Regions from separate parts of the Klebsiella sp. PL-2018 genome, predicted to be linked through region 1. Evidence: predicted binding sites of a transcription regulator. Region 1 holds the regulator's gene; each other region holds the start of a gene.
The links. Region 1 encodes LexA, which represses DNA repair genes until DNA is damaged. Its sites were predicted from a motif close to TNCTGTATGTACATACAGNA; they were not measured.
Positions count from the first base shown of each region.

Region 2: a site for LexA is predicted at 1,161-1,180, ahead of MKleb_RS10060 (YebG family protein). Genes of this name have one in related genera too.
Region 3: a site for LexA is predicted at 930-949, ahead of dinG (ATP-dependent DNA helicase DinG). Genes of this name have one in related genera too.
Region 4: a site for LexA is predicted at 933-952, ahead of metR (HTH-type transcriptional regulator MetR). Genes of this name have one in related genera too.

Region 1 covers NZ_CP077673.1:395,543-397,745, forward strand. Annotated here, with positions in the region: gene MKleb_RS01815 (diacylglycerol kinase) at 50-418, shown strand; gene lexA (transcriptional repressor LexA) at 541-1,149, shown strand; gene dinF (MATE family efflux transporter DinF) at 1,222-2,203, shown strand, end outside.
Region 2 covers NZ_CP077673.1:2,166,229-2,168,431, reverse strand. Annotated here, with positions in the region: gene MKleb_RS10065 (tellurite resistance TerB family protein) at 1-641, opposite strand, end outside; gene MKleb_RS10060 (YebG family protein) at 786-1,145, opposite strand; gene purT (formate-dependent phosphoribosylglycinamide formyltransferase) at 1,281-2,203, shown strand, end outside.
Region 3 covers NZ_CP077673.1:1,838,095-1,840,297, reverse strand. Annotated here, with positions in the region: gene dinG (ATP-dependent DNA helicase DinG) at 1-916, opposite strand, end outside; gene rhlE (ATP-dependent RNA helicase RhlE) at 1,117-2,203, opposite strand, start outside.
Region 4 covers NZ_CP077673.1:271,660-273,862, forward strand. Annotated here, with positions in the region: gene MKleb_RS01245 (carboxylate/amino acid/amine transporter) at 1-60, shown strand, start outside; gene metR (HTH-type transcriptional regulator MetR) at 1-901, opposite strand, end outside; gene metE (5-methyltetrahydropteroyltriglutamate--homocysteine S-methyltransferase) at 1,134-2,203, shown strand, end outside.

The sequences.
Region 1 (2,203 bases):
GGCAAACGCGTACACTCATTGACGTCATTTACATAAAAAGGTTTGTTTGATGGCCAATAATACCACTGGGTTAACCCGAATTATTAAAGCGGCAGGGTATTCCTGGAAAGGATTCCGGGCGGCGTGGGTCAACGAGGCCGCCTTTCGTCAGGAAGGCATCGCGGCCGTTGTTGCCGTGGCGATCGCCTGCTGGTTAGACGTCGATGCCATCACCCGGGTGCTGTTGATTAGCTCGGTCCTGCTAGTGATGATAGTTGAAATTATCAATAGCGCGATTGAGGCGGTTGTTGACCGTATTGGCCCTGAACATCACGAGCTGTCGGGGCGAGCGAAAGACATGGGATCGGCGGCGGTATTGCTGGCGATCATCATCGCGCTGATCGCGTGGGGAACGCTTTTATGGGCAAACTACCGCTAACGCCTGGCGTAGCGGCTCGCAAAACGGAAAGAAACTCCTGATTTTTGTGTGAAATGTGGTTCCAAAATCACCGTTAGCTGTATATACTCACAGCATAACTGTATATACACCCAGGGGGCGGAATGAAAGCGTTAACGACCAGGCAGCAAGAGGTGTTTGATCTCATTCGGGATCATATCAGCCAGACGGGCATGCCGCCGACGCGTGCGGAGATTGCTCAGCGCTTGGGGTTCCGTTCCCCAAACGCGGCGGAAGAACACCTGAAAGCGCTGGCGCGTAAAGGCGCAATCGAGATCGTTTCCGGCGCCTCCCGCGGTATTCGTCTGCTGACGGAAGAAGAAACGGGTCTGCCGCTTATTGGCCGCGTCGCGGCGGGTGAGCCGCTGCTGGCCCAGCAGCATATCGAAGGTCACTATCAGGTCGATCCGGCTATGTTTAAGCCGAATGCCGATTTTCTGCTGCGCGTTAGCGGGATGTCGATGAAAGACATCGGTATTCTTGATGGCGACCTGCTGGCCGTCCATAAAACGCAGGATGTGCGCAATGGCCAGGTGGTTGTGGCGCGCATCGACGAAGAAGTTACCGTGAAGCGACTGAAAAAGCAGGGTAACGTCGTTGAACTGCTGCCGGAAAACAGCGAATTCTCGCCGATCGTGGTGGATCTTCGCGAGCAAAGCTTCACTATTGAAGGCCTGGCCGTCGGCGTTATCCGCAACGGCAACTGGCAGTAATCTCTTCACCTCGCGGCATCATCACCTGATGCATGATGCTGCGCCGTTTTTCCTCATTTGGGCTCTTTCTCCATGCTTTTTAACGCCGCCGACAAAGCCCTGTGGCGCTTAGCGCTGCCCATGATCTTCTCCAATATCACCGTTCCGCTGCTGGGGCTGGTGGATACCGCCGTTATTGGCCACCTCGACAGCCCGGTTTATCTGGGGGGCGTGGCGGTTGGCGCAACGGCGACCAGCTTCCTCTTTATGCTACTGTTGTTCCTGCGAATGAGTACCACCGGACTGACGGCGCAGGCGTTTGGCGCAAAAGATCCGCAGCGGCTGGCGCGTGCGCTGGTACAGCCGCTGGGCCTGGCTCTGACCGCCGGGGCGGCGATTGTGCTCTTACGGATGCCGTTAATCGACCTGGCGCTGCATATCGTCGGCGGTAGCGAAGCCGTGCTCGAACAGGCCAGACGCTTCCTGGAACTCCGCTGGCTAAGCGCGCCGGCATCGCTGGCGAATCTGGTCCTGCTGGGCTGGCTGCTGGGCGTGCAGTACGCCAGAGCGCCGGTGATCCTGCTGGTAGTCGGCAACGTCCTCAACATTGTGCTCGATTTATGGCTGGTGATGGGCCTGCATATGAACGTGCAGGGGGCGGCGCTGGCGACGGTCACCGCAGAATACGTCACTTTCTTTATTGGCCTGCTGATGGCGAGACGCGTGCTGGCGCTGCGCGGCGTTTCCCTGTCGATGCTGAAAAACGCCTGGCGCGGCGATATACGCCGCCTGCTGGCGCTGAATCGCGACATCATGCTGCGCTCGCTGCTGCTACAGCTCTGCTTCGGGGCGGTGACGGTATTTGGCGCCCGCCTTGGCGCCGATATCGTCGCGGTCAATGCGGTCCTCATGACGATGCTGACCTTTACCGCCTATGCGCTGGACGGTTTTGCCTACGCCGTGGAGGCGCACTCCGGGCAGGCCTACGGCGCGCGCGACGACAGCCAGCTGCTTGCCGTCTGGCACGCGGCCTGCCGCCAGTCAGGGATGGTGGCGCTGGCGTTTGCGCTGATTT
Region 2 (2,203 bases), 1.8 Mb from region 1:
TCGATATCCTCACGCACTTCCTGCGGGAGCTTCAGCGCTTCGCCGAGGGCGTTCAGATAGCTGCGTTCCATAAAGTGGTCAATATCAATGACCGCGCAGCTGATATAGTAAACTTCAAGCGCCTCTTGCTCGCTGCAGATGCCCTGCGCCAGGCTCTGCGGGTCGAGGGGCTGCGCCAGCGCCCGGTCAATTAACACCCGGCCCTGGACGTCGACGTTTGCCGCACGCAGCTGCTCTTCGATATTTGCCCGCTCGCGTTCGTCAATATGTCCATCGCTTTTAGCGGCGAAGACCAGCGCCATAATCAGCCGTTCGCTGCGGGCGTCGAGTTCGGCCGGTGCGGGAGATGGCGCCTGTGCGGGCGCGACATCAGCCGATGCCTGCTGCGCGCTGGCGCGCATCTTCTGCTGATATTTATTCCATAAAACGCTGCCCGCAACCGCGCCGCCGCCGACCAGCAGCGCGCCGGTGCCGTATTTGGCTAACAGCTTGCGCGATGATTTGCTGGCGACCAGCAGCCCGGCCAGCCCGCCAAGCGCGCCCGGCAGGAGTAAATTTTTGCCGCTTGATTGATCGTCAGATGAAGAAGACCGCCCCTGCTGACCCAGCAGAGACTGCAGTTGATTAAGCCAGTTAGCCATACATTTCCTCGTTGCGCGATAAGCGATACCACCAGCCTAAACGACGCGACGTCAGGAAACGTTATCGGCAGCTAAAGATGAGCAAATGTCGCGCCGGGAAGCGCGGGAGCCTGCCGCCAGAAGCGCTGGCGGCGGCAGCGTAGCTCAGGCCGCTTTCGCTTTGCGCGGCTTCGCCGGCGCCGGGGCTTCAGATTCGACGACGTCGTCGGTCTTGTCGCCCTCTTCTGCTTCTGCGCGATCGGCTGGCGCCTCGGCGGCGCCCTCGGCTTCCGGCAGCTTACCGGAGCGCAAAATATGGTTGAGGGTGTCTTTACGTTCGGCCAGCCACATCGCCATGCTATCGCGCTGCTCTTCATCGAGCGTTAGCGGGCATTCAACCAGCCAGTCGTTCAGTACTTCCGCCAGATCGAGCATTTTGTCATAAGCATCGGCCTCTTTTTTGCTGGCAAAAGACATTTTTTCCTCACCTTCGCGAATCACTACATATTTAATTTCAACCGCCATGATGCAGCCTCTCAGTACTGTATTTTTATACAGTATATCAAATTTCTTCCCCGAACTCAAATGACGCGCATAAAGACATGCGCAAACGTTTTCGTTTATAATGCGGCGCATGTTTTTTTACTGCGGAAGAGAGTTATGACTGTATTAGGTACGGCGCTGCGCCCTGCGGCAACAAAGGTAATGCTGTTAGGTTCCGGTGAACTGGGTAAAGAAGTGGCCATTGAATGCCAGCGCCTGGGAATTGAGACCATCGCCGTCGATCGTTACCCTGACGCTCCGGCCATGCAGGTCGCACACCGTTCGCACGTCATCAATATGCTGCACGGCGAAACGTTGCAGGCGCTGATTGAGCAGGAAAAGCCTGACTTTATCGTGCCGGAAATCGAGGCCATCGCCACCGATACACTGGTCGCGCTGGAGCAGGCCGGGCAGAAAGTCGTCCCCACCGCGCGCGCGGCAAAGCTCACCATGAATCGCGAAGGGATCCGCCGCCTGGCCGCTGAAGAGCTGAAGCTGCCGACCTCCGCCTACCGTTTTGCCGACAGCGAACCCGCCTTCCGCGAAGCCGTCGCCGGGATAGGCCTGCCGTGCATCGTCAAGCCGGTAATGAGCTCATCGGGTAAAGGCCAGAGCTTTATTCGTTCCAGCGAACAGCTGGCTGACGCCTGGCAGTATGCGCAGCAGGGCGGCCGCGCCGGAGCCGGACGCGTTATCGTTGAAGGCGTGGTGAATTTTGATTTCGAGATTACCCTTCTCACCGTCAGCGCCGCGGATGGCGTACACTTCTGCGCGCCGGTCGGTCATCGCCAGGAAGATGGCGACTATCGTGAATCCTGGCAGCCGCAGCAGATGAGCGCGCTGGCGCTGGAACGCGCGCAGGAAATCGCCCGTCAAGTGGTGCTGGCGCTGGGCGGCTACGGCCTGTTCGGCGTCGAACTGTTCGTCTGCGGTGATGAGGTGATTTTTAGCGAAGTCTCGCCGCGCCCGCACGACACCGGTATGGTCACGCTGATTTCACAGGACTTATCCGAGTTCGCCCTGCACGTTCGCGCCTTCCT
Region 3 (2,203 bases), 1.4 Mb from region 1:
CATTCAGACGCTCGGGATTCGCCAGCGGCGGCGTGGTTTTAGGGCGAAACTGCTCCATGCAGGTCGCGACCAGTTTCGTAAAAAGATCCAGCTGCAGGCGGTACCAGGGGGCGGTGATTTCCGCGCTCATTTCCAGCGCATCGCGGGCCACCTCCGGAAGATGGTGGCCTTCATCCAGCACCAGCAGCAGATGCTTCGGTTCTGGCAGCACCGCTTCGCTTTCCATCGCCGCCATCACCAGCGCGTGGTTCGCCACCACCACTTCCGCTTCCTGGATTTCCCGGCGGGCGACAAAAAACGGACATTCGCGATAATAGTGGCAGTTGCGGTTCAGGCAGCTGGCTTTATCGGTGCTCAGGCGGCTCCATAATGAATCATCCACATTTTTATCGGTATGATCGCGCAGGCCGTCCCATTTGTAGCTATCAAGGTCCGCTTTCAGCGTCGCGCACAGCTTCTGTTCCGCCTGGTTGTTAGGCGTGAGTTCGTCATCAAGAAAGGCCAGTAAATCCTGCTGCGTTGGCTCGGTGCTGGCAAGCGCGGCCAGGTTACGCGGGCAGACGTAGCGCCCGCGGCCAAAGGCGGCGGTAAATCGCAGGTCGGGAATGATTTTGCGCAGCAGCGGCAGGTCTTTACTGTAGATTTGGTCCTGCAGAGCAACGTTGGCGGTACTGACCACCAGCGTTTTTTGTTCTTCACGGGCAATGGCGATGCCGGGAATCAGGTATGACAAGGTTTTGCCGACGCCGGTCGGGGCTTCTATCGCCAGATGTCGCCCCTCTTCCCCGGCGAGCGTCTTCGCCACATCGGCAATCATCTGCCGCTGCGGAGGACGGGGAATAAAGTCAGGGATTTGTTCCTGAAGCGCCTTATACCAGGCGGCGATTTGCGCTTTCAGCGCTGCGGTCAAAGCCATGAGAAAACCTGAATACTGTATAAACAGCCACTATTGTGCCATTTTTTAGCCGTCGGAAGGAACGTCTTTCTGAGCAAACTGGAATCACGCTCGAGGTTATGCTGAGCGAAGCGCGTCCGGGTAAGGAGTCTTACCCGGACAACCCATCAGTGGCTTAGCCGCGCGATTGCGACACTCGCCACAGGAGTGACGGGATAGCGTTACTCCGCCGCGGCGGGTTTGCGCGGGCGACGACGGCGAGGAGGCTTACCGTCTTGAGTTCGCGCTTTCGGCGCTTCGCCATCGGTACGACGCGGAGCGGACTGCTGACCGCGACCTTGCCCCTGGCCACCGCGGCCCTGACCCTGGCCACCGCGACCGCCGCCGCGCTGCTGCTGACGACCGTTCTGAATCGGCTCGGCTTTAATCGATGGATCCGGCTCGTAGCCCGCCAGGGCAATACGCGGGATCCCTTTTTTCAGCAAGCGTTCGATATCATGCAGCAGTTTATGTTCATCAACGCAAACCAGCGACAGCGCTTCACCCGTTGCCGCGGCGCGCCCGGTACGACCGATACGGTGCACATAGTCTTCCGGTACGTTTGGCAGCTCGTAGTTCACCACGTGCGGCAGCTCTTCAATATCCAGACCGCGCGCGGCGATATCGGTGGCCACCAGTACGCGAATGCCGCCGGATTTAAAGTCAGCCAATGCGCGGGTACGCGCGCCCTGGCTCTTGTTGCCGTGAATAGCGGCGCTGCGGATGCCGTCTTTATTGAGCTGTTCCGCCAGATGGTTTGCGCCGTGCTTGGTGCGGGTAAAGACCAGCACCTGCTGCCAGTTACCTTCACCGATCATCTGCGACAGCAGCTCGCGTTTGCGCTTTTTATCGACAAAATGCACCAGTTGGCTCACCTGCTCAGAGGCGGTGTTGCGGCGGGCGACTTCGATCTCCAGCGGGTTATGCAGTAGCTTTTCCGCCAGCGATTTAATGTCATCGGAGAAGGTTGCGGAGAACAGCAGGTTCTGACGTCTGGCCGGCAGCTTCGCCAGCACCCGGCGAATATCGTGAATAAAGCCCATATCCAGCATACGGTCGGCTTCGTCCAGCACCAGCACTTCGACTTTGTCGAGGCTCACGGCGTTCTGATGTTCAAGATCCAGCAGACGACCCGGCGTTGCCACCAGGATATCGACGCCGCTGCGCAGCTTCATCATCTGCGGATTAATGCTCACGCCGCCGAACACCACCAGCGAGCGAACGTTGAGGTATTTGCTGTAATCCCGGACGTTCTCGCCAATTTGCGCC
Region 4 (2,203 bases), 120 kb from region 1:
GCTCCGCACTCCGCACAAACGGTAAATGATCGCAAGCGTGGTTCCGCGCTGAGCGAATAAACGCCTCGGTAACCGGCTGGCGCTGCTCGCCGTCGCGCACCGCGGCGTACAGTCGGCTCCACAGTCCCTCGCCCAGGGTTTTGGTCACCACCAGGCCCTGGCGCTCAAAGCTTTCCACGACCCAGTGCGGCAGGGCGGCGATGCCCATTCGCGCCGCCACCATCTGAATTAACAGCAGCGTATTGTCGACGCTCTTCAGCTGCGGGCTAATCCCGGCAGGCTGCAGGAAGTGACGCCAGATATCCAGACGTGCGCGCTGGACCGGATAAATCAGCAGCATTTCAGTCGCTAAATCCTCGGGCGCGATGCGCGCCTTTGTCGCCAGCGGATGATCCGGCGCCATCACCAGGCGTACTTCGAAATCAAACATTGGCGAATAGTGCAGTCCGCTGCGCGGCAGGATATCGGAGGTCATCACTAGATCCAGCTCGCCCTGCTGCAGGCCCGGCTGCGGGTCGAAGATCACCCCGGACTGAAAGTCCACCTCCACATGCGGCCAGCGGGCGCGGAAACTCTCCAGCGCCGGCGTGAGCCACTGAATACAGCTATGGCATTCGATGGCGATACGCAGCCGGGTTTGCTGCGGCTCATTGCAATCCTGCAGGGCGCGGCTGATTTGCGGCAGGACCTGATTGGCCAGCTGCAGCAGGATCTCTCCCTGCGGCGTAAAGCGCAGCGGCTGACTTTTACGTACAAACAGACGGAAGCCGAGGCGCTGTTCCAGATCGCTGAACTGGTGGGACAAGGCGGATTGGGTCTGGTGCAGGGCCGCCGCCGCGCCTGCCAGAGAGCCGCTATTCCGCAACGCCTGGAGCGTTTTCAGGTGTTTAATTTCGATCATGAAAGTCCTTCACTTCGGCATGAATAATTTGCGCTTGAGGAATATACAGTAACTGCCAATTATGGATGTGTAAACATCTGGACGTCTAAATCCTTTATCTTTCGAATTTATGGCAGTGTTGGCTGCACTTCCTCACCCCCGTCACTTACTTCAGTAAGCTCCTGGGGATGAGCAAGTTTGCCGCCTTCCCTAAATCCGAAATCTTTCGGATTGCAATTATGAGGCTCAAAAAATGACAATTATTAACCACACCCTCGGTTTCCCTCGCATTGGCCTGCGCCGCGAGCTGAAGAAAGCGCAAGAAAGCTACTGGGCGGGCAATACCAGCCGCGAAGAACTGCTGGCCGTTGGCCGCGAACTGCGCGCTCGCCACTGGGAACAGCAGAAGCAGGCGGGCATTGACCTGCTACCGGTGGGCGATTTCGCCTGGTACGACCATGTTCTGACCACCAGCCTGTGGCTTGGCAACGTGCCGGCTCGTCATCAGAACAAAGACGGCTCCGTTGATATCGATACCCTTTTTCGCATAGGCCGCGGCCGCGCGCCGACCGGCGAACCGGCCGCGGCGGCGGAAATGACCAAATGGTTTAACACTAACTACCACTACATAGTGCCGGAATTTGTGAAGGGCCAGCAGTTCAAACTGAGCTGGAACCAGCTGTTGGATGAGGTGGACGAAGCGCTGGCGCTGGGCCACAAAGTGAAGCCCGTCCTGCTTGGGCCAGTCACCTATCTGTGGCTCGGTAAGGTGAAAGGCGAGCCGTTCGACCGCCTGAACCTGCTGCACGATATTCTGCCTGTTTACCAGCAGGTGCTGACTGAACTGGCAAAACGCGGCGTTGAGTGGGTGCAGATTGATGAACCGGCGCTGGTGCTCGAGCTGCCGCAGGCGTGGCTGGATGCCTTCAAACCGGCTTACGCGGCCCTTAGCGGTCAGCTTAAGCTGCTGCTGACTACCTACTTTGAAGGCATTACCGATAACCTCGACACCATTACCGCACTGCCGGTACAGGGCCTGCATGTGGATCTGGTCCACGGCCAGGACGATGTCGCCGAACTGCATAAGCGCCTGCCTGCCGACTGGCTGCTCTCCGCGGGGCTGATCAACGGCCGCAACGTCTGGCGCGCCGATCTGAGCGAGAAATACGCGCAGGTTAAAGATATCGTCGGCAAACGTGAACTGTGGGTAGCCTCTTCCTGCTCCCTGCTGCACAGCCCGATCGATCTGAACGTGGAAACGCGGCTCGATGCCGAAGTGAAGAGCTGGTTTGCCTTCGCCCTGCAAAAATGCCGGGAGCTGGC